One region of the Cohnella abietis genome, then DNA from elsewhere that is predicted to be linked to it. Evidence: riboswitches for the same ligand, from Rfam matches in the RefSeq annotation. Region 1 holds a riboswitch; each other region holds the start of a gene.

Region 1 (6,022 bases):
TTTTCATCTACGCAGACATGGAAAATTTCACGAGTCGCGATATCCCGTGGTACAAGATTTCCGTAAGCAGGATATTTCTCCTCGAGGAAATACCAAGGCTTACCGTCTTTGTAAGTCCAAATACGACCGCCCTCACCACGTGCAGATTCACTCATAAGACGCAGCTTGTCGTCTCCCGGAATCGCAGTCGGATGGATCTGAATAAACTCGCCGTTAGCATAATGTACACCTTGTTGGTATACAGCACTCGCAGCAGTTCCTGTATTAATAACCGAGTTCGTCGTTTTACCAAAAATAATACCAGGACCGCCTGTTGCAAGAATAACAGCATCGCCACGGAAGGTTACTGTTTCCATGGAGCGTAGATCTTGCGCAGAAATACCGCGGCATACTCCGTCATCGTCAAGAACGACCGAAGTAAATTCCCAATGCTCAAATTTCTGCACTAGTCCTGCAGCTTCCCAGCGACGTACCTGCTCGTCCAACGCGTAAAGCAGCTGTTGACCAGTCGTTGCACCCGCAAAAGCTGTACGGTGATACTGTGTACCTCCGAAACGGCGGAAATCAAGCAAACCTTCTGGCGTCCGATTGAACATAACACCCATCCGGTCCATTAAGTGGATAATACCCGGCGCTGCTTCGCACATCGCTTTTACTGGCGGCTGATTCGCGAGAAAGTCGCCTCCATAAACCGTATCATCAAAGTGCTCCCAAGGGGAGTCGCCTTCACCTTTGGTATTAACTGCTCCGTTTATGCCACCTTGCGCGCAAACGGAATGTGATCTTTTTACAGGCACGATTGAAAATAAATCAACCCTTACCCCGGCTTCAGCCGCTTTGATTGTCGCCATCAAGCCAGCAAGCCCGCCTCCAACGACAATTACCTTTTGAGTAGCCATTCTAAGTTCTCCCTCCCTCTAACCTACTGTGACTGAACTCAATGTAGCTGCTGCTGCCGATGCGAACTCATCGCCGCGGAACGCGAACAGAGACAATAAGAACAAAGTAGCAATGATCACGAAGATGACCATGCAAATATTAGAAGAAATTTTTTGTGCACGCGGACCAACAGTAATACCCCAGCTAACAAGAAATGCCCAGAGACCGTTAGCAAAGTGGAAGGTTGCAGCAATTACGGCAACAACATAAATCGTAAATACAGTTGGATTACTTACGATGCTATTCATGTGCTGTCCTAATTCCTCATGCGTGACATTACCAAGTGCAATCTGAACACGGGTTTCGTAAACGTGCCAAGCTACGAAGATAAACGTAATTACACCTGTAATCCGTTGCAACGTAAATGCCCAGTTACGTCCGTAGCTGAATCGCCCCGTATTTACGTTTGATTGATAAGCGATATACAAACCATAAACCCCATGAAATAACATCGGGAGCCATATAACGAACATTTCTATAAAGAAAACGAGGGGCAAGCTATTTAGCAGATCAATCATGCTGCTAAAGCCCTCCGTTCCGCCTTCCCAAGCGGAGTAGTTCGTTAATGCATGCTCGATAATGAACAATCCGAGCGGAATTACACCAAGTAGCGAATGAAGCTTTCTCGGTAGGTAAGAATTACCTTTCATATCTGTCTTCGATCTCCTTTCGCATCCTTCTGTTCGACTTTAATGTCAGACTTAACCAATCGTCACCTTAATGTCATCGCTTTTAAGGTTACTCTATTTTCGCTTATAATGGAATTGCTTATTTAATATTATTACTTATAACTATTTTGCATAAGGGAATGGTGAAGCCATATGCTTGAGGATATGCGTCTGTTTTCTATGATTGTGGAGCATACAAGTCTGAATAAAGCGGCCGAAAGGCTAAATCTATCTCAGCCTGCCTTATCACGTAGAATTGCTCGACTAGAATCTGAGCTAGAGGTCGATTTATTCAGAAGAATCGGAAAGCGATTGGAGCTAACTGCAGCCGGACAGCTCACTTACGAATTTGCATTGGAGCTACGCCGCTTTCACGGCAGCTACTTACAGAAGCTGAACGCCTTCAAATCCGCGGAAGCACCTATAGCTACAATTGGCGCTAGTCTAACGACCCTTCAGACGACACTACCTGCTCTGATTACTGCGATGACAGAGAAGCACCCGAATCTTGAAATTAAAGCAGTGACCGGCAAGTCGCATGAAATTACTACGCTAGTAAAGGAACGCAAGGTTGATTTCGGACTAGTCGCCTCATCCGTCGAGGACGATGCCTCCATTACCAGTTTACCCTTGTTTGACGATCATCTTATACTCGTTCTTCCTAGAACACACTTTATATTAGAAAGAACACAATTTGAGGTCGACGATTTGAATGGCTTGCCGATGATTTTGTTCGCTCCAGGCACTTGGTATCGCACGCTTACTGACCAGTTATTCCGTAGGCATAATCTGAAGCCAGACGTCCGCATGGAAATCGACTCCTTCGAGGCGATCATCCGTTTGTTGTCCGCTTGTAGAGCAGGTACTCTATTGCCCAAATCCTATTTACGCGAGCAAGTGCTTAAAGATAATGATTTGTATCTCGTGCGAATCCCAGAGCTGGAGGAAACAAAGCGGACGACGTCTCTTATCCATGGCGATCCTGCGTGGCTTGCACCTTCTACACGCTATCTCATTGAGGAAACAAGAGCTTATTTTGCCCGGAACCAGACCACTATTTAAGCCTGTCGTAGCAAGGGTTTGAGAGCGTTTACCTTAACTTTCCTGTAGGATACCCCTCTTTACTATGCTAACCTTTTACAAGTAGTAAAGGCGGCTACCCAAACAATGGAAGGGGTAGTACGTTGTAACATCGCGATCTAATGAATGGTTTAGTAATTGTTTTAGTAACCATGCTTAGATTTGCACAAAAATTCGGCCAAAACCGCCAGGTGCGGGGGAAAAGAAACAAAAGTACCTTCCGGGCAACCGATTGTACTTGGGGTGAATCGCAATAATCAAGCGTAGGGTTGTCTCCCAGCCCGAGTCCGACAGCTAACCTCGCCGGCCAATCTAGGAGGATTTTATCAATGAATCACAGTTGGAAAAAGCTAAGTACACGATCTGCAGCGCTAGTATTAGGAGCTGCTATTCTGCTCCCGGGATTAACCGCTCACGCGGCTACCGCCTATACGGCTAAGGAAAACGATACGTTCTGGAAGCTCTCGAAGCAAATGGGTGTCCCGCTTCAGCAGCTCATGAATGCCAATCCTAAAGTTGATCCATTGAACATTTACGCAGGATTAAAACTGGTTATCCCGAACAATTTATCGAAAGCAGCAATGGATTCCGTCCCAATAGCCGAACCAGTAGTTTCGGCCCAATCCATTACGACGTCAAGCGGTCAATCCTTACCCTTCTCCAAAGTCATAAACATCACAGCATCAGCTTATTCGGCTTCATCTGAGGAGAATGGCAAATGGGGCGCAGTTGATTACTTCGGCAATCCGCTTAAGCTTGGAACGATAGCCGTTGATTCAGATGTTATTCCTTTAGGAACCAAGGTTTTCATTACTGGGTATGATTTCGCCGGCTTGCCGACAGGCGGCTTAGTCGCTACAGCAACTGATAAGGGCGGCGCTATTAAAGGCAATCGTATCGACATTTTCGTTCCTGGCTCGCGCAATTTTGTATCTGATTTTGGATTTCAGAGTGTTAAGGTATATATTTTGAACTAAGTAAGGTTTTTTACAGAAAACTGTATCTTTTGGGGCTATCCATCACATTTAATGTGCTGTTGGATGGCCCTTTTTTTCTATAATGCTTGTCCCTACCGTTTCTCAGGTATGGCCAATAGCTCCGTCAAAGTAACTGGCTCATAGTCATGAAGGCGAAGCCAGTCTATAATTCGCGGAAGTGCGTTAACTGTGCCTAATAAATTCTGGCCTTGGCCTCCTCCTGCATGCATTAGGACAACTGATCCTGGCCGAACTGCTCTAGTCACATTCCGAAAAACCTGCTCTGCGCTCAATTGACGCCAATCCGAGGAGTCCACATCCCAGTTGACAACGGTATAATTCTTTTTCTTCGCCCACTCTAATTGTCTTGGCAATATTTCACCATATGGCGGGCGCACAAGCTTTGGATTAAACCCAACAATCCCCTCTATTACCGCCTCCGCTCTGCCGATCTGCTCTTGCATTTTCACCAAAGGTAGCTTCGAAAAATCAGGATGGCTGTACGAATGGTTGCCAATGTTATGGCCTTCTCTATGGATACGCCTCAATAAATCGGGATGCTTACTGCTGCGTGTTCCAACGACAAAAAAGGTCGCATGAATCTTCTTCCTCTTCAGCACATTGAGCACCTGTGGCGTAAACCTTGGATCTGGGACATCGTCAAACGTCAATGCCACTTTGCGTGATCCGCGCGATGCAGACAATACAAAAACACCCTCATATCTGCGCTCAAGCTCAGACCATTTTACACCGGAAGGCTTAGCTACAGCATCAGAGCTATTCGTCCATAAAGACAAAAGGGTGATCGTGCCTATCATCAGCACCATCACCGCTTTTCCATAACGCCTCTTTCTCATCACGCCCATCCTCCCCATACCGCTCATCTTACCTATAGCCTGAGCGAATGGGAGGTTTTTCATTCAAAAGGGAAGTAATTACTTTCCATACTAGTCTGCTACCGAAGTTGTGGAGATTTCTGGGATTGCTACCTATTCATTTAACAAGCTATTGTCTAATTGAATCCTGGAACTGCTCGATTTGTACATTGGTTCCAATAACAACCATAACATCATCTATGGTAAGGACATCTTTAGCTACGGGAGCAATAATAATTCCTTTGGGCTTGTTGATGGCCACAATACTGCAGCCAAATCTGCCTCTTGGATTAACATCGTCTAACGATTTCCCTGATAGGCACTGGGGGACAGCAAGCTCTGCTATTGTATATTGCTGCGATAGCTCAATATAATCCAGCAGATTAGGCGATACGAGCTGATGCGCTACCCGGATTCCCATATCTCGCTCTGGATATATAATCCGATCAACACCAATTCGTTCCAGCACACGCCCATGCAGATCCGATACCGCTTTAGCCACGACCTTTTTGACCCCAAGATCCTTTAGAAGAATCGTAGCCAAAATGCTCGCTTGGACATCATCCCCAATCGCAACAATACCGCAATCGAAGTTACGCGCACCAATGGATCGAAGCACCTCTTCCTCTGTCGCATCCGCCACTACCGCATGTGTGAGTATATGGGAAAGATCCTGGACCTTCTCTTCATCACGATCGACACCAAGAACCTCATTACCTAGCCTCATAAGCTCAGTCCCCAAGCTTGATCCGAACCGTCCCAGCCCTATTATTACGAATTGATTCACTTTCATCCGGCTTCCGGCCCCCTACCCAATTATGATTTTCCCCTCTGCATGACGATAAAGCGCTCTTCCCTGTTTTGGTCCCAGAGCATAAGTCAAAGTTAAAGGCCCTAAACGACCTATGAACATCAGAATGATGATTGTTATTTTCCCCGTCACGGTTAGATCACCAGTTAACCCCATAGACAAGCCGACCGTACCGAACGCCGAGGTTACTTCGAACAGAATTTTCAAGAAGGCCGCATCCTCAGTCGTTGCTAACACCATAGTTCCAAGCATGACGATCCCAATACAGAACAAAGTGACCGTAACCGCCTTGTACACTCGTTCCTGTGCCAATCGGAGGCGGAATAACACAACATCGTCCTTACCACGAATCATCGCCAGCACTGCACCGACTAGAACAGCGAAAGTCGTTGTCTTAATCCCTCCACCTGTCGACCCAGGAGAAGCACCGATAAACATCAGAATGATGATGAAAAATTGCGTCGCTTGACGAAATTCCGTAACATCAACTGTAGTAACTCCTCCTGAACGAGTGGTGACCGATTGGAATAGCGATACGAGCAATTTATGACCAAACCCGGTATCTCCCACAGATCGCCCATTCGTGTATTCAAATATGAAAATAACAAGTGTGCCGACAACGATCAAAATAGCTGTTACACTAAGCACCACTTTGGTATGTAATGAAAACCT
Region 2 (6,022 bases), 2.1 Mb from region 1:
CTGAGGATTTGAGCAAAGCAACCATTCAACGAAGCTTCACAGCACGTGAGACTCCAGGAACGCTGTATTTAGTTGCGACACCTATTGGCAATCTAGAGGATATGACCTTTCGTGCGATTCGAACGCTGCGTGAAGTCCAGCTTATTGCAGCAGAGGATACCAGACAAACGAGAAAGCTACTGACGCATTTCGAAATTCAAAATCGATTAGTTAGCTATCATGATCACAACAAAGAGGCAAGTGGACCCGAGCTCATTCGCTTGCTAGAGGAAGGACAGAGCATTGCGCTCGTTAGCGATGCGGGTATTCCGGCTATCTCTGATCCAGGTGCTGACTTAGTGAGAGCAGCTATTGCACAAGACATTCCTGTCGTTCCGATTCCGGGAGCCAATGCTGCCTTGTCGGCACTTATCATTTCAGGGCTTCCGACCGATCGATTCCTATTCGTGGGCTTTCCTCCTCGCGAGCGCAAGGGGCTTAATAAATTTTTGGATGGATTTGAGGAAGAGCGCGGATCAATTATTTTCTATGAATCTCCTCATCGGGTTAAGAAGACACTTGCTCTTATTGCTGAGCGTTGGGGTAATCGCAAGATGGCTATCGTGCGTGAATTAACTAAGAAGCACGAGGAAGCGGTTAGGGGAACTGTGATAGCTTGCTTAGAGCATGTCGAGCAAATTCCGCCACTCGGAGAGTGTTGTATTGTAATAGAAGGTAAATCTGCGAACGAGGGTTCAACGGGAGAGAATGACGGTCAATGGTGGTCATCCTTAACTTTGGCACAGCACGTTGTTCATTACGAAACCCTTCAATTAAATCGTAAGGAAGCAATGAAGTCTGCAGCTGTGGATAGAGGAATATCTAAACGAGATGTCTATCAGGCGTTGCTTAATGATACGGAAGAATAAAAGGGCAAAAAAAATCCTCCCGATATCAGGTTCGGGAGGTGTGCAAGGAGTATAAAAAGGTTGGAATTAACAGTTATTAGAATACAATTTTCATTATAAACTATTTTCTTTAATTTGTCACAGGTGAAGGTAAATCCTTCAAACATTCTCTGCAAACAATTTTTCCTTTGAAATATGTAACGTTTTCTGCATTGCCACAGAAGATACAAGCTGGCTCGTATTTCTTAAGCATGATGCGTTCTCCGTCTACATAAATCTCAAGAGCATCTTTCTCTCCGATGCCTAGCGTACGACGCAATTCAATCGGAATAACCACCCGACCTAGTTCATCAACTTTACGCACAATTCCTGTGGATTTCATCATTTGGTAATACCCCTCTCATCAGGTTAAAATAAAAACAAACGGACCACCAAATGCAGAGTTTGTCCGTATTCGCCAGCATTCGACAAAGTTCTCTGTTTTCCGATTACTATCGTACCAACCATTCCCATAAAAGTCAACCTATTATTGATAGAATTGAAGTACCCGAACCGCTACAAAACCTATAAAATAAGGCGATATCAAGAACATGTGGGCTATCTAAAAGGGGTCTAGTAAAAGGAAAGCGTTTTACGACATTATTCGACAAAATTCGATATATTATCGTTGTTTTGTCGAATGATGATCCTATTTGAGGTGATGACTATGCTCAAGGAGCTGCAAGAAGAGAAGGTGTTTAAGGATCCTGTTCATAATTCCATCTACGTGCAAGATTTGACCATCTGGAAGCTCATTAATACGCCAGAGTTCCAACGTCTTAGAAGAATACGCCAGCTAGGCACCTCCTATCTTACTTTCCATGGAGCGGAGCATAGTAGATTTTCCCATTCTCTGGGTGTATATGAAATTACTCGGAAAATTATTTCTCAATTTGAGCGTAATAGATATGCCGATTGGCCGCAAGAGGAAAAATTACTAAGTCTTTGCGCCTCCCTGCTGCACGATGTAGGCCATGGGCCGTTCTCTCACTCTTTAGAAGAGATCTTTCATATCGATCATGAGCAATGGACCTGTGAAGTTATACTGGGCGATACAGGAATTAATCAGATTTTAAGACAGGTTGACCCACAATTCCCGGAAAAAGTAGCCTCTGTTATTCGTAAAAAATATGAGAAGCCGATTGTTGTAAGCCTCGTGTCGAGCCAGCTGGATGCTGATCGTATGGACTATTTATTGCGTGACGCTTATTTTACAGGAGTAAATTACGGCACCTTTGATATAGATCGTATTCTTCGTATGCTTCGTCCATATAAAGGTAAAATTGTCGTAAAAGAAAGCGGAATGCATGCGGTAGAAGATTATTTAATGTCTCGCTACCAGATGTATTGGCAGGTGTATTTTCACCCTGTAACTCGAAGCTCAGAAATCATTCTTCGACAAATTTTTAGAAGGGCAAGTGAGCTTCATGGGGAAGGCTATGAATTCGGTTTCATGCTTCCTCCAATCCGTGAATTATTGGAAGGATCAATTACGCTGCATCAATACCTAAAGCTGGATGAGGCCATGCTGCAGACGGTATTCGGACAATGGTCTGACGAGCGGGACGAGCTGTTGTCAGATTTATGCAGACGGTTCTTAAATCGACAGCTCTACAAGTATGCTGAGCTTGAGAGTGAGGACAAAAATTGGCTTGAGAGTATTAGACACGAGTGGCAGGAAATCGGGTTGAATCCGGACTATCATATGGAATTTGATACACCTATGGACTCCCCTTATGCGATCTATAAACCAGGGGCTTTACCAGATAGTAAAGAGAAGCCTCCTATCCTTCTTTTGAATGAGCATGAGCAGTTGACAGAAATATCTGTTAAGTCCGATATTATTCGATCTATTGCCGGACTTCACCGTGGGAAATACTACATTTATTATCCGGAGGAGAGAGTGCTCCCTCACGTTGAAAAGCTCAGTTTGGAAACACGTAAAAAACTATCTATATAATAGAAGGAGACAACTTCCGACATGCTCATCGACACCCATGCACACCTTGATTCTTCTAAGTTCGACAACGATCGCGATGAGGTCATCTCCCGTGCTCTAGAAGCGGGTGTAGACACAATAGTTAACATTGGATTTAACCGCGAGACGATACCCACAACGATGTCTTTGGCAGAAAAATATGATTTTATTTACGCTGTCGTAGGGTGGCACCCTACGGATGCGATAGATATGAATCTTGTTGAGGATTTGGCCTGGATTGAACAGCTTTGCAGTCATCCCAAAGTCGTAGCTATTGGTGAGATCGGACTTGATTATTACTGGGATACATCACCCAAAGATATCCAGCAGACTGTATTTCGTGAACAGATTCGATTAGCTAGACGTTTGAACAAACCCATTGTTATTCATAATCGCGATGCTCATGAAGATATATTGCGTTTGCTTAAAGAAGAGAAGGCCTCTGAAGTGGGCGGAATCATGCATTGCTTCTCGGGAAGCTGGGAAACGGCCAAGCAATGCCTTGATATGAACTTCTATATTTCCTTCGGAGGTCCAGTCACATTCAAGAATGCAAGGGTTCCTAAAGAGGTGTTAGAGCGTGTTCCGCTCGATCGTTTGCTACTAGAAACAGATGCTCCTTATTTGACCCCTCATCCCTATCGGGGAAAGCGGAATGAATCGGCTTATGTTCGTCTTGTTGCGGAGACAGCAGCGGAGATAAAGAGGCTTTCTTTGGAAGAAATTGCTAAAATAACGAGTGAAAACGGTCGTCGCTGTTTGGGTATAACGAGATAAACGGAATATAAGTGAGAAAAACAGACCGGTACGAAGAAAAAACTGGCTTTTGTCGCTGATAATGATAAACTACTGGTCAATTTCGGTCAAAATGGGGAAATTCGTCCATTGTACCTTCTTTACACCGTTGGTAAGTAGAGGTTATTATCAACAACAGAAGTTCGAATATGACATTCCTTTTCCAGTGCGCTAAATCTCCCAAATGGGAGAGTGGGGGACCCAACGCAGCGACGATTTTATACATTGTCCAAAGCGGTCCGAGCAATCTTGGGGTGAATTTTGCAAGTGACATTGACAAGGCTCTAGCTGAGTATCTTGTCATGCATGTAGCAAATAGGGCAACTCTCTTTGTCCGAATCCGACAGCTAACCCCGCAAGCGTTATAGAGAGAGGTCAACCTCGTGCCGCGCTATTTCCCTTACATTCTACTACAAGCGGAAGCCACGAACAGGTCCTCTGTCTCGATGGCTTTTTGTGTTGAAAAAAAGGGTAGTAGGTGCTTGTACCTCTTGTATAAGCCTGTACGAACTGGTTAAGGCGGCGCTTAGATTTCACAGCTTGAATCTGCCAATTCTTGTCTGGAGGATAAGTGTCGATATCAAAATTGGATTAGTCGCGTCAGACAATAGTCATGTATCACAGTCGACGACGGGGCTATGAGGAGGAGCGAGAAAATGGGCGTTATTCCTGTTAGGGAAACCCATGATCCACGACCGACCGGCAAGCTTTTCGCACTGCGGTGGAAGCCTGAGCATGTGCGCGCAGTATTATTAGGCGCAATTCTTGTGTTTGCCATCACGATCATGTTCATGTCCTTGCTGCAGAAAGCAGCTACTAAGAGCATCACGATTATCGATAACGGTATTGCCTCCGTTTTCGTAACCCAAACATCGAACGTACTCGGTTTCCTCGAGGAACAGGACATACAAGTTGGACCGAATGACCGCCTCTCCTTGCAGCTTGCAGATCCTCTTAAAGAGGGAAGTCAGATCGTAATTGATCGTGCGGTAGGAGTTACAATCAAGGCGGATGGCAAGAAGGAAGTTGCCTACACAATCGAAGACACGGTTGGGGGAGTCATAAGCGAGTTGAATATTTCACTGAATGATGAGGATCGGGTATCTCCGGCACTCAGCAGCCCATTGAAGGATGGGATGACCGTATCGGTCGTTAGGGTGCGTAAAGAAGTCGTAGAGACCAAGCGCCCAATCGCATTTACGGTAGTGGAGCAGAAGAACAAGGACCTAGAAACAGGCAAGCAAAAGGTAGTCACAACGGGGAAAGATGGACTTGTTGTGCTCAAGACAGAACGAGTTTATGAAGATGGTAAGCTGGTTAGCCAAGAAATGATTGAGAAGACTATTGCACAGCCTGCCGTGCAGCAGGTCGTTGCTATTGGCACGAAGAAAAAGCCTGAGGTTGTCACACTTTCTTACAACGGAAAGCCCTCTTCAGCTGAAGCCAAGACCGTTAGTCTGAATGGTAGAAGCGTCAAGGTTAAGCGTATGCTTAGCAATGTCACGCTTACCGCGTATTCTGCAGGGGAAGCCTCAACAGGTAAATCCAAAGGTGATACAGGCTATGGTATAACCTCTTCAGGTGCAGTTGTGCAGGAAGGTCGTACGATTGCGGTAGATCCTAAAGTTATTCCTATCGGATGGTGGGTTTACATTGAGGGCATCGGGTTTAGAAGAGCGGAAGACACAGGTAGCGCGGTCAAAGGTAAGAAGATCGATGTTTATTATGACAGCGAGAAGCATGTCAATAAGTTTGGACTGAAGCGTGGATACACGGTTTATGTCATTGGCCCTGTTAAGCCTTCTGCGGATTAATTAGCTACGTTTCGTAAGGAACTCATATATAAATCATGATCGGGAAGAAGCTGAAGGGCTTCCTCCCGATTTTTTCTTTGGTTCTTCGCGCGCGCCTAGCCAAGCTGGGAGACAAATAAAGTACCCAAAAGTGCCAAAGTGCCAAAGTGCCAAAGTGCCAAAGTTCCAAAGTTCCAAAGTTCCAAAGTTCCAAAGTTCCAAAGTTCCAGTGTCCCCCACCCCCCGCTAGTCGTGACAAGAAAAGTACGATGTAATTCATCGCTAATAGCAAGTAGGTGTGCCGCCAAACACACAATAGCGATGTTTATGATCGTACTTGCTACACAATAGGCTCTGCATCTGATCATTTTCGTCGAAGTAGAATGTTTTTCATCGCTAATAGCAAGTAAGGGCACCTCCAAACACACATTAGCGATGATTATGATCGTACGTGTTCACCCAGTGTGCTGCAGTTGTTCATCTCCGTAAGCTCGAGGAAGAAGCGCTTTTACTTGCTGTCTTCCTTAATC
Region 3 (6,022 bases), 980 kb from region 1:
ACGTATGCTGCATGGTACTTTTCTTCGGCTGATGACTCATCTGAATTAGCCATTCGTTACGCTTTAACCGTGATGCTAATTGCATGCCCATGCGCGCTCGGTTTGGCTACTCCTGTGTCAATCCTTGTGGCAACCGCCTTATCTGCGAAAAAAGGGATCCTTTTCAAGCACGGAAACTCACTCGAAACCCTTCACCGGGTCAATCGAATATTGTTCGATAAAACTGGAACATTGACCGAAGGGAAACCTCGACTAAAAACGATTCAATCGCCAAGGCATCCAAGCTCCTATCTCCTTCGCATGGCGGCTGCCGTTGAGAAGTATTCATCCCACCCTCTAGCTCACGCGATTACGGAGGCAGCCCAGCAGCAGCGATTACTTATACCTGAGGCGTCAGGCCTTTTGGAAATACCAGGCGGTGGAATGAAGGGGATAGTAGAAGGGAAGCTGGTTCATGTCGGGCATTCAGCGTGGATTCAGTCTGAGGGTATTCTCCTAAAGGGGAGTTTGCCTATAAACACCGCAGTGGAAAATACGGGAAATGTGCTTTATCTATCTTTAGAACGACAGGCGGCAGGTGGCTTCATCTTTTCTGACCAGCTAAGGGATGATGCCTCAGCAACTGTTCGACAATTAAGAGAATATGCCAAAGTTTGGATGGTTACCGGGGATCAACTGGAGCCTGCTCGTGTTGTAGCGGAGCAAGTAGGTATTGAAGTGGTTCACTCACAATGCTCTCCAGAAAATAAGGCGTTGATGGTTAGTGAATTAAGGCAGGAAGGGCACATAGTTGCTTTTGTAGGCGATGGAATTAATGATGCTGCTGCGTTAGCCGCTGCGGATGTGGGAATAGCGATGGGGGGCGGAGCTAATATTGCTATGCAAACCGGAGATATTGTTTTATCGCGCAGTCAAATAACAGGGGTATTAGACGCGATAGAGCTTAGCAAGCGAACGATGCGTAATATTAAACAAAATTTAACCTTCGCATTGGTCTATAATTCCGTAGCAGTACCTTTTGCAGCGATGGGTTATTTAGATCCAAGAATCGCGTGTTTAGGTATGGCAGCAAGCTCTGTCATCGTGGTAACTAATGCATTAAGGCTCCAACGGAATCCGATAAGGAGTGGATCTTAAATTGATTTCCGCTAACGCCCTTGCGCTTGTTGCTCTGTCTGGAATTATGGGAGCGCCTCATTGTTTGATTATGTGTGGAGGTATTTCATCCTCATTCGCCATGAACGCCAAGGGAGAGCCTATTCGTTCCGTTCTTGCCTATAATGCAGGCCGAATCACAACTTACTCGCTTACGGGCCTTTTCATGGGGCTGGTGGGATCTTTCATCAACGTTGCAGGAGATTTTGTAGGCGTTCAAAGTATTGCAAGCTTTGTAGGAGGAGCTTTTATTTTAATATGGACCTATTGGCGTTATACGTTGCCGATTCCTCATCATTTTATACCGGGTAGTCGTAAAATGAACGCACGAATATCCGTCCTTCGGCAAAAATACGAATTAACGGGTGTATTTCTGACAGGGATTATGCTTGGTTTTCTTCCCTGTGGTTTGACCTATGCGATGCAGATGAACGCCGCAGCATCCGGATCTTGGTTTGATGGTTGGGTGATCATGCTGGTGTTCGGAATTTCAACTATGCCGATATTGCTGCTTGTTGCTTTGTTTGCTGGAAGCATTCGTAAGAAATGGCGAAAGGGCATGCGAAATGCTGGAGCGTCGTTAGCTTATCTGATGGGCTTTCTGTCTATTATGAAGGGCTTAGCGGCGAATGGCTGGGTGCCGAGCATTCATCCGTGGATTTGGTGAGGTAGAACTGTAGCCGAGATTTATTTTGATATAAAAGGATGCTTTACATGTAAAGTTTCGGTTGGTGTAACGAGAGTAACTGTAGCCTCCCACTTGCCTGACATCACAGGAATTCCTATGATATTGTACTTACCCGGCTCAACCTCATTCAAAGTCGTGGGGATTACACCGCAGAACATACTAGGCATCTCCAAGCTAACCTTCATATCGGGTTGGTCAAGTGGCTTCCCTGCGAGGTCGGTGAGGGTGAGTGAGAAGGAATTTTCATGCATGACCTTAGCCACTTGTTGGTTGGAGACGATCTCCATTCGTATATTTTCGTCACTAAACTTTGTGTTTAATGCGGCTTGATTTGTAGATGAAGGAAGATACATCCAGGCTCCAAGAAATGCGCACAAAATGACAAGGGAGTAGACAATCTTTTTCATTCTCACCCTTCCTTCCTCTGCGTATGCTGCTCTCAAGTGTATGAGGGCAAAGGAAAGAAAAGAAGCAGGTCAGCCCGCCATTATAGGAGGATTGACCTGCTTCTTTATTTTCAAATAACCTCCGACAAAAGCATTCTTTCGCTAATCCAAAGACATGAGAAAACTGTTTATGCTTGCGAATTTTCATCCTGTTCCAGTGCTGGTTCGTACAATTGTGTTTTTTCCTTAAACCATTTAAATAAATGAGTACCTATTACCTTCAGAATGGCATATCCAGGTACGGCTAGTATAATCCCGAGAATACCAAATAGGTTGCCAGCAGTAAGAATAACAAAGATTATCGTCACAGGATGAATATGCATGGATCTTCCCATGATTTGAGGAGAAATAAATTTCCCCTCTATAAGCTGGACGATTGTCCAAATCACAATCATTTTCAGAAGCATGACAGGCGAGGTAACCATAGCTACGATCAATGCTGGAGTAATAGCAATTGCAGGTCCTAAGTAAGGAACAATACTCGTGCAAGCTGCGATTACGGCCAGTACGAGGGAATAATCCAACCCGATTATGAGGTAACCGATGTACAGTAGAAACCCTATACAGAAGCTTACGATAATTTGCCCACGTATATAGGAGCTGATTTGATGGTTCATTTCAAGCAAGACCCGGAATGAACGTTTACGCAGGGGTGTAGGTACAAACCCAAGAACGAAAGGAGTTAATTTCCTACGATCCTTGAGCAGATAGAACAAGATGAAAGGTACGGTAACGACTGCAAGAACCGTTTCAGTTATTCTACCGAGCAAGCTTCCTAGTCCTGACCAAGTGTTACTAAGTAAACTTGATGCTCGAGATGAGAAATCATCGGCTAGCTTTGTGGAATCGAAACCGATCGTGTGCTGAAGCTGACTGAAAAACTCACTGCCGATAAGCTCCTCGGATTTTTCCTGTGCAACTCGGCTATAGGCCGGAAAGTTTTCAATTAAGCTAAAAATCTGATCGCGAAGTAACGGAAACACAATCATAACGACTAATGTAATAATCCCGATAATGATCAGATACAATATGACAATGGAATACACTCGTGGAAATCTCTTTCGTTCAAAGAAATCAACAATAGGATTTAACAAATAGAAGGCGACTCCAGTGAGCAGGAAAGGCAGAAATACAGTTTCTAAGATGACAATAAACGGGTGGAACACGTAAGAAATTTTGTTAATGACAAAGATGTTAAGCGTAAGTAAGAGAACAATAACGAGAAACAGGATGAGCTTCTGATTTAGAACCATCCATTTGAATCGATCTGACCATTTACGAGACTGTTGCATATCTCTTCCTCCTAATTCTGGTAAAAATGTGGAGAATTATTCGTGAAAATAAGGCCGTTGGTTGTCACTATGTACTGATCATAACGTTTCCGCACATGTGTATTCAAATCAAGCTGTAAAGAGACTTATTAAGAGACGTTGACATTCCAATTTATTAAGCCTAAAATTATAATACGCTTAATTTTCGAATTACGTTTCGAAAAGCGGGGGAACCAGTCTAGTGGGGCGAATCATTCGTTAAGAATGTAGGGTACCATCTTACCCAAGTCCGTCAGCTAACCTCGTCAGCAGTAGATGGGTCTGTTTCTAACTTCATTTGGAGAAACCTTCGGACCCTGTAACGGGGTTCTTTTTGTTATTTTTGAACCCTAACTGCTGGAACGTATTTGCGTTCCTTAGCTTGAGGTTCTTTTTTGTATTTGTCACCCGACAAGAAATTAATGGAGGTGAGTGTTATGGATCAAGCCCTTTCAGTAAAAAGTAATTACAATAGTCTGATGGAGCAGTCACAGTTAATCGTTCAACAGAACGTATCGAACCCCGCGTTAGATCCTAATGAGGAGAGATATGCTGTCTTGCACCTAATTATTCAAAATACGAATAGAGAGTCGCAAGATTATGATTTTGCCCATACGCAAACAGCAGTATACCGATTTATTTCCGTTATTTCTCAAATTGTTATAGGGTGGGGCGGCTTACTTATTGAGGGCAACCATCATGCGTATACAGCAATCTTCCCCTTATCGAAGCCGGATTCGAGTCTTCATAGCTGCATTTGTGGAGTGCAGATCATCAATGCTATTAATAATGTTATTCTTCCGTCTTTTGAACGTGAAGGAATAGATTCGCAGTATCGCTGCGCTGTTGGCATTAGCTTGGGGTCCGTGCAGGGTATTCAGACGGGATTAGAATCTCCTGTTCAAAGCCTTTACTACGGTGAGGGAATTAAGAGTGCTATGGAGTATGCAAGCATGTCGAACGGCCTAGTAATCGTCGATAAAATGATCAAAGACAACTTGGAGCGTTCCTATGCTGATTTGGAAGTGCAGCTTCTTCCATACCGTAAGCACGAGTGGGTAGGTTATCAATTTGTTGTCGGGCGTAATGGGTAAGTGGTTGGTTGCGCGGCTTGGGTTGGTGAATGGGCATCCATTTGTTGTAGGATTTCTCGGCTAAGTGGATGATTGCGCAGTATGGGTGGGGAAATTGGGATCCATTTGTCGCATGGCGTCGCGGTTAAGTGGATGAATGCGCAACTAGATAGGGAATTCACGTAACCAAGGCGAGCAAATCAAAGGTAAGCAAATTAAAGGTTCGCACATCAAAGCTCTTAGGAAACTCCCTTTTCAAACAAAGCTGTTGACTTTGACGTTACGTAAAGCTGTACAGTTATGTTGTCAGGAGGTGACCGCATGGAATATACGGTGCAAAAGCTAGGTCGATTGGCGGGGGTCAGTACGCGAACACTTCGTTACTATGATGAGATTGGCATTCTTAAGCCGGCAAGAATGAGCTCATCAGGTTATCGAATCTACGGTCAATCTGAAGTGGAAAGGCTGCAGCAAATCCTTTTTCACAGGGAGCTGGGGATCAGCCTGGACAGCATCAGAGAGATCGTTAATGACTCTTCTTTCGACGGTGCTAAAGCCCTTCTAGAACATCGCGAGCAGCTTCTCGACAAGAGAAAACAACTGGATCAGCTAATTGCCAACGTGGAAAAGACAATAGCTCTGAACGAGGGGAGACTTACTATGTCAGATGAAGAAAGATTTGAAGGGTTTAAGCAGAAGCTCATTAATGACAATGAGACATTGTATGGCACAGAAATTCGCAAGCGGTATGGTGATGATACTGTTAACAGGTCGAATAAGAAGCAGCTGGACATGACGCAGCAGGAGCACGATGAGCACACACGCCTTACCGAGGAAGTGCATGCTACTTTGGCAGAGGCATACAAGACGGGTGACCCTGCTAGTGATATTGCTCAGATGGCCGCAGATCTGCACAAAAAATGGTTGATGTATTATTGGAGCGAATACAGTAAAGAAGCCCATGCGGGACTTGCCCAAGGGTACGTGGATGACGAACGATTCCGCGCATACTATGACGCTGCTCAGCCAGGCTCAGCACAATTTCTAAGAGATGCGATCCACATCTATACAGGTCAGAACAAGTAAAGCTTATAATAGTGGGAGGCTGTTCCATAAGCTAAATTATGGGCAGCTTCTTTACTTTTTCAGGGAAGTATTTTCTGGGAAGTATATCTTTCGGCCGCTGTGGGCGGACTAAATGGTGGGAAACCGAGTTTCTGTGAGCTGTAGACCACTGAGAACGGACTAATTGGCGGAAAACCGGGAGTTGTTGAGCTGTAGACCGCTGAGAACGGACTAAATGGCGGAAAACCGAGTTTAGGTGTGCTTTAGACCGCTGTGGGCGGACTA
Region 4 (6,022 bases), 3.5 Mb from region 1:
AGATGCTCTCCCTCGTACTCTTTAATAATCGTATAAGTAGGACTGTTCACAATTCCCCGTACTCCGATAGCAGCAGCAAACGCTTGAGCAAAACGCGTTTTTCCCGCTCCTAAATCTCCGTCAACGGCTAGGACAGTTCCAGGGACAGCTAGCTTAGCCAACGCTTCTGCAAAACCTATAGTATCCTTCTCGGAAGAGGCTTCCCAGCTATATAGCTGGGGTGAATCCGCTTTTTCATTGTGCTGCATTCTTCACATTATCCCTTCGAAAAATGATTGTAACCTCTCTTGGGAATGGGCTTATTGATGCCTCCCACTGTTTCCATAGCCACTTCCGGAATTCCTGCTTCAACTTCTCCAATAATAAACAAGGGGATTCCTTCTGCGCGAAAATGTTCCTTCATCGCTTGCTCATGCTGCTTGTCCGCAGTCCCAAGAAGGACGTAATCCTCGCCACCGTACAACACCCACTCCAACGGTTGGATACCGTTATCATGAGCATACGACGCTAGCTCACCAGAAATAGGTAAGAGCTTCTCATGCAATACGAGCTTCACTTGAGAGGCTTCAGCGATTTCCCAAGCTTCACTGGCAACTCCGTCGCTTACATCGTTAAGTGACGCTCCCCACCCATTCTCAAGCAGCATACGTCCTGCCTTCACAGAAGGCGAAGGGCGTTGATGGGCTTGAACTAATCTAGATGGTATTGGTGGCAGCTTGAATGTAGTATGGCTTGCTTCCGCAGCGCTTTTAAGCAAACCATGTAAGCCTCCGGCAGATAATCCTGTGGGTCCAGTCATAAAAACGATCTGACCAGGCTTTGCTCCGTCACGGCGAATAGCTTTGCCAGCCTCTACGTTGCCGACAACCGTTATAGATACGACCAGCTGATTCGGTGCTGAAGTCGTATCACCGCCAATTACCGCAACTCCATATCGGTTCGCGCATGAATAAAGCCCGTCGAATAATTGCTTCATTCGCGTAGCCGTCCAGTGAGGAGGAACGCTTACCGACACAAGCGCCAGCTTCGGGATACCTCCCATCGCCGCAATATCGCTAATATTGGCGGCCAGTGCTTTAAAACCCACATCCGACTCGCTCATCGTCTCCTTGCGAAAATGAACCTCTTCCACCATCGTATCCATGGCAAAAAGCCACTCCTGACTTGATTCACCAGCGACAATAGCTGCATCATCTCCGATGCCAAGCGTAACGCCAGCAGCACCAAGGAGCTCCTTAGTTTGACGACCTTCCGTCCAGGCACGAATTAGTCCGAACTCGTCGAGTGGCGGCACGGCGCACCCCTTTATCTCATTATGCTTTTAATTATATCGGTGTGTGCTTGAACATGCAAAGAATCTACCCCGACTCTGCCAAGCTTTATTATAGTACAAACAGCGATATTTCTAGCTTCAAATAATTATGAACGATTTGTAATTTTAGCAGTTAATCCACTGATACAACAATAAAAACGGGCTTTGTATTTATCAATTGCTATTATTTATGGAATGTTTTCAAGCAGATTAGCTGATAGACTTTGAGATATTCCAAGCCTAAGTCCACAGCGGACGCGGAGAAACCACATAGTGGGGTGAAGCCGCTAATCGTGCGGCAGGGAACTCTTTGACCCGAACCCGTCAGCTAACTTCGCAGGCAAACAAAGGGAGGAACATATTTATGCGTAACAACAAATCAGGTTTTAAGAAAGCTCTTATATTAGGAACGCTAGCTTTAGCGATTTCCATTCCTACAGGTGTTGGCGCGGCATCAGCAGCAAGCGTAACTGGAAATAATCAAGCGACTACGCAAATCAATAGTCGCCTTGGAATAGATCTTAATGCTCTCCTTCAACAATGGCTGCAAGGCAAATACCCAGTCGTAACTGCACCATCAACGGGTTCAGGAAACACAGGCTCCGGTCAAGGATCAACACCAACTAAGCCAAGCGTGCCTAGCCAGCCTTCTAAGCCTACTGTACCTACTCAGCCATCTAAACCCACTGTGCCAACCCAGCCATCTAAGCCTAATCCAGGGAATGGGACAGACACAGGCACAACAGCTCCAGCATCCTCATTCGCAACTGAAGTCGTAACACTTGTAAATCAGGAACGCGCCAAAGCAGGTCTAAGTGCTTTGAAGGAATCTAATGCTACTCTAACCAAAATGGCTCTAGATAAAGCAAAAGACATGTATAACAACGGTTATTTTGACCATAATTCACCGACCTACGGCTCACCGTTCGATATGATGAAAACGTACGGTATCAGCTATCGCTATGCAGGTGAGAACATTGCCAAGGGACAACGTACTCCTCAAGAAGTAATGACAGCATGGATGAATAGCCCTGGTCATCGCGCTAATATCCTAAGTGCCAACTTCACTATTATTGGCGTTGCTTACCACAATGGCGTCTGGGTTCAAGAATTTATTTCTTAAAAGAAGTAGGGCAGAAGGCGTTGATGCAGGGAAAACCTGTATCAACGCCTTTTGGCTTTAATTTCTTACCTCCCCCATCTGGCTGGCTCTAATCGTGCCTCTCCCAAACCTCGTTGCTCGATTATTTCGTACATCTACCTTCAAACGTGCCTCTTCCCGATCTCGTTGCTCGATTATTCCGTACACCTACCTCCAAGAGTGCCTCTCCAAAGACCCGTTGCTCGATTATTTCGTACATCTATCTCCAAGAGTACCTCTCCACGCCCCCGTTGCTCGATTATTTCGTACATCTATCTCCAAGAGTGCCTCTCCACGCCCCAGTTGCTCGATTATTTCGTACATCTACCTTCAAACGTGCCTCTTTCTGACCAGTTGCTCGATTATTTCGTACATCTACCTCCAATCGTGCCTCTCCCAGACCCAGTAGCTCGATTATTTCGTACACCTACCTCCAATCGCGCCTCCCCCTGACCACGTTGCTCGATTATTTCGTACTTCTACCTTCAAACGTGCATCTCTCTGACCCAGTTGCTCGATTATTTCGTACATCTCTATTAAGCCCCCTAAATAGATTGGAGAGTGCCTGCAAAGTTAAGGTACACTAAGATAGGGGGATGAGGATATATGAGGAGACGTAATCGCACTTTTGAAGCTATAAGACATCAAGCAGCTAGGGAAGCTTTATCTGGTATAAAGCCAGCTATTGTTGCACGTAAGTACGAGGTTACATCTGAGACCATACGCTCTTGGGTGAAGGAGTTTCAAGAAACCCATGGCGATGATAGCATACCTACATTCAGTGAACGCGCAGCAGATGAACAACGCTATCTTGAACTCGAGGAAAAACATGCCCGTGCTATGAAGGTCTTGGGCGAGAAAGAACTTGAACTCGAGATTTTGCGTGAACTTATAAAAAAGAAGAACCCTCTCTCGATGACAAACTAGAGGTTGCCACAACCTTCATTGAGCGGGGAAACGCAGTCGTAATCGTATTACAGATGGTTGCAGTGGCTTCTTCCACGTACTATGAGCGCCGTCTTAGGAAGAACCATTTGGAAGTCGTTGCCTCGAGTCCGCCTGCCCGTGGTAGACCTCTGTCCACCCATACCCTGCTGCAAAATGGCGATAAGGTCAGCAATTCACAGGTGCAGGAATGGCTGACGGAACTCATTTCAGGTGAAGAATATATCTACGGCTACCGCATGCTCGCAGAATGCTTACGTGTCCAGTACCAGGCTTTGATTAATGATAAGAAGGTATACCGTTTTTGCAAGGAGCTAGGCATTTTGAAGCCTCAGCGTAGGAAAATTGTTCACTATCCAAGGCGATTAGCCCGCAACCATACCATCACTGCTTCAAATCAGCTGTGGCAGCTCGACATTAAGTATGGGTACGTCGAGGGTTACGATCAGTTCTTCTATCTGGCAGACATGATCGATGTCTACGACCGAACCATTGTCGGTTACCACTTAGGCTCGTCGTGCAGTGCTATCCATATCTGTCAAACAGTGAAAGCTGCATTCAAAGCCCGCTTGTCGCAGGGCGAAGCTAGGCCAATTATCCGGACCGACAACGGCCCGCAGTTTATAAGCAAGGCGTTTGGTGCGCTCAGTGCAGATGAGAATGAGCCCTTTATTCACGAGCGTATCCCGCCAAAATCACCAAATATGAATGCTTACATCGAATCGTTTCATGCCACATTGGAACGCGACGTATTGGACAAGACGTCGTTTGAAACATTCGAAGCAGCGTACCAGGCAGTGCGGGACTACATCGAATTTTACAACGCACGTCGGATGCACGGCAGCTTAGGGAAGCGTTCACCAGCAGCATTCATGAACTGGTTAAAAGGTACCAAAGAAGACCTCAAAAAATTCGATCGCGTGCTGTAATTTTGAGCAAAACGGCGAAAAAGAATGGGATTCTATAATAACAACAGTTTTACTTGGAGACTCTCCGGAATTAGGGGACCGAACCGATCTACCTCCAATCGTGCCTATCCTCGACCCCGTTGCTCGATTATTTCGTACATCTACCTTCAAACGTGCATCTCTCTGACCCAGTTGCTCGATTATTTCGTACATCTACCTCCAATCGTGCCTATCCTCGACCCCGTTGCTCGATTATTTCGTACATCTACCTCCAATCGTACCTCCTCCTGACCTCTCTGTTCGATTATTTCGTACATCTACCTTCAAACGTGCCTATCCCTGACCCCGTTGCTCGATTATTTCGTACATCTACCTTCAAACGTGCCTCTTTCTGACCAGTTGCTCGATTATTTCGTACATCTACCTCCAATCGTGCCTCTCCACGCCCTCGTTGCTCGATTATTTCGTACATATACCTCCAATCGTGCCTCTCCCAGACCCAGTAGCTCGATTATTTCGTACACCTACCTCCAATCGCGCCTCTCCCTGACACCGTTGTTCGATTATTTCGTGCATCTCCCACTTGTCTTTGCGCACATTTATTTGTTGGTTCGTTGATAATTATTGAAAGCTGTTTGGAGAAGTGAGTCACGTGTAAAAAAAAGTCTATAGGACATCCTTTATTGGGTATAGCTTCCTTAATTTTTATTTATCGCCAAATCAGGACTTTTGATGTAGAATAATGTCACACATATAGGAATAATTACCTGAACCGATCAGGATATACTATGAGGAGTGTTGTTGTGAGCATCGCTACAAGCGTAAACGGGGAAATATCTGAAAGGCCAATTAAAATTGAAGTGCAATCATATTTTGATGGGGGCTTGCTGCAGTATATTGGTTGGAGTATTCTCGGTTTTATCGTAACTGTATGCACGCTAGGTATTTGCTACCCTTGGGCACTAACAATGCTTTATCGCTGGAAAATTGAGCATACTGTAATTGAGGGTCGTAGACTCAAGTTTAATGGATCTGCTGTAGGTTTATTCGGCAACTGGATTAAATGGTGGTTACTCTGCATCGTGACAGTTGGCATTTATAGCCTTTGGTTATTTATATCATTAGAAAAATGGAAGACCAAACATACAACATTTGCTTAAGAACAAAAAAATCCCACCTAGCCCATGCGGCAAGGCGGGATTTTTTATTCTTATTTCAGAAAATCATGATCGACATAGCGTTCGCCGTTGAGCTCGCTAATGATGTTGATGGCAACTTTGGCACCATTGCCTGCGGTTATGATTGTGTGCATACTCACACCAGCGGCGGTACCAGCTACCCATATACGATCTATGCTCGTCTTTCCTTCTGGAGAAGCATCAACGATCGTTTTAATTCTCGGCTCTGTTCCTGGCTTGGTGCGAACGCCACTAGCTTCAGCCACATCTACGAATAGCCCGGTGGCGAGAATAACGTGACTCGCTTCGTAGGTTTCTCCGTCTGTTTCAATAGTAATAAACCCGTCCCCAGCAATTAGCTTGGTCGCTTTGGCCGTCACGAACTCCGCACCAAACTTAACTGCTTGTGCCTTCCCAATAGCCACGAGATCAGGACCCGTAATTTCTTTGACTCCATAATGGTTCTCAACCCATGCTCGCTTTGTTACGCTCTGGTCGCTATCGAGTACAAGTGTTTTCTTCCCTGCTTTCGCAGTAA

Evidence for each region. A riboswitch is a leader RNA that binds a small molecule or an ion and turns the genes downstream of it on or off. The one in region 1 is predicted to bind cyclic di-AMP.
Region 2: it holds a riboswitch for cyclic di-AMP, as region 1 does, so the genes downstream of both, KCTCHS21_RS00210 (resuscitation-promoting factor) here and KCTCHS21_RS21960 (3D domain-containing protein) in region 1, are expected to answer to the same signal.
Region 3: it holds a riboswitch for cyclic di-AMP, as region 1 does, so the genes downstream of both, KCTCHS21_RS17470 (hypothetical protein) here and KCTCHS21_RS21960 (3D domain-containing protein) in region 1, are expected to answer to the same signal.
Region 4: it holds a riboswitch for cyclic di-AMP, as region 1 does, so the genes downstream of both, KCTCHS21_RS06060 (CAP domain-containing protein) here and KCTCHS21_RS21960 (3D domain-containing protein) in region 1, are expected to answer to the same signal.

Annotation. Positions count from the first base shown of each region.
Region 1 covers NZ_AP019400.1:4,989,010-4,995,031, forward strand. Annotated here, with positions in the region: gene sdhA (succinate dehydrogenase flavoprotein subunit) at 1-899, opposite strand, end outside; gene KCTCHS21_RS21950 (succinate dehydrogenase cytochrome b558 subunit) at 918-1,589, opposite strand; gene KCTCHS21_RS21955 (LysR family transcriptional regulator) at 1,761-2,669, shown strand; cyclic di-AMP (ydaO/yuaA leader) riboswitch at 2,854-3,011, shown strand; gene KCTCHS21_RS21960 (3D domain-containing protein) at 3,017-3,664, shown strand; gene KCTCHS21_RS21965 (polysaccharide deacetylase family protein) at 3,757-4,521, opposite strand; gene KCTCHS21_RS21970 (potassium channel family protein) at 4,670-5,332, opposite strand; gene KCTCHS21_RS21975 (TrkH family potassium uptake protein) at 5,348-6,022, opposite strand, start outside.
Region 2 covers NZ_AP019400.1:45,481-51,502, forward strand. Annotated here, with positions in the region: gene KCTCHS21_RS00185 (tRNA1(Val) (adenine(37)-N6)-methyltransferase) at 1-4, shown strand, start outside; gene rsmI (16S rRNA (cytidine(1402)-2'-O)-methyltransferase) at 1-908, shown strand, start outside; gene KCTCHS21_RS00195 (AbrB/MazE/SpoVT family DNA-binding domain-containing protein) at 1,018-1,272, opposite strand; gene KCTCHS21_RS00200 (HD domain-containing protein) at 1,594-2,886, shown strand; gene KCTCHS21_RS00205 (TatD family hydrolase) at 2,908-3,681, shown strand; cyclic di-AMP (ydaO/yuaA leader) riboswitch at 3,859-4,076, shown strand; gene KCTCHS21_RS00210 (resuscitation-promoting factor) at 4,356-5,513, shown strand.
Region 3 covers NZ_AP019400.1:4,009,532-4,015,553, reverse strand. Annotated here, with positions in the region: gene KCTCHS21_RS17490 (heavy metal translocating P-type ATPase) at 1-1,137, shown strand, start outside; gene KCTCHS21_RS17485 (sulfite exporter TauE/SafE family protein) at 1,139-1,822, shown strand; gene KCTCHS21_RS17480 (FixH family protein) at 1,843-2,250, opposite strand; gene KCTCHS21_RS17475 (AI-2E family transporter) at 2,418-3,581, opposite strand; cyclic di-AMP (ydaO/yuaA leader) riboswitch at 3,746-3,886, shown strand; gene KCTCHS21_RS17470 (hypothetical protein) at 4,037-4,693, shown strand; gene KCTCHS21_RS17465 (MerR family transcriptional regulator) at 4,994-5,758, shown strand.
Region 4 covers NZ_AP019400.1:1,501,974-1,507,995, reverse strand. Annotated here, with positions in the region: gene tsaE (tRNA (adenosine(37)-N6)-threonylcarbamoyltransferase complex ATPase subunit type 1 TsaE) at 1-248, opposite strand, end outside; gene thiL (thiamine-phosphate kinase) at 257-1,294, opposite strand; cyclic di-AMP (ydaO/yuaA leader) riboswitch at 1,540-1,671, shown strand; gene KCTCHS21_RS06060 (CAP domain-containing protein) at 1,677-2,435, shown strand; gene KCTCHS21_RS30825 (hypothetical protein) at 2,713-2,880, opposite strand; gene KCTCHS21_RS06055 (transposase) at 3,060-3,380, shown strand; gene KCTCHS21_RS06050 (IS3 family transposase) at 3,398-4,327, shown strand; gene KCTCHS21_RS30820 (hypothetical protein) at 4,611-4,778, opposite strand; gene KCTCHS21_RS06045 (YjgN family protein) at 5,140-5,466, shown strand; gene KCTCHS21_RS06040 (FAD-dependent oxidoreductase) at 5,517-6,022, opposite strand, start outside.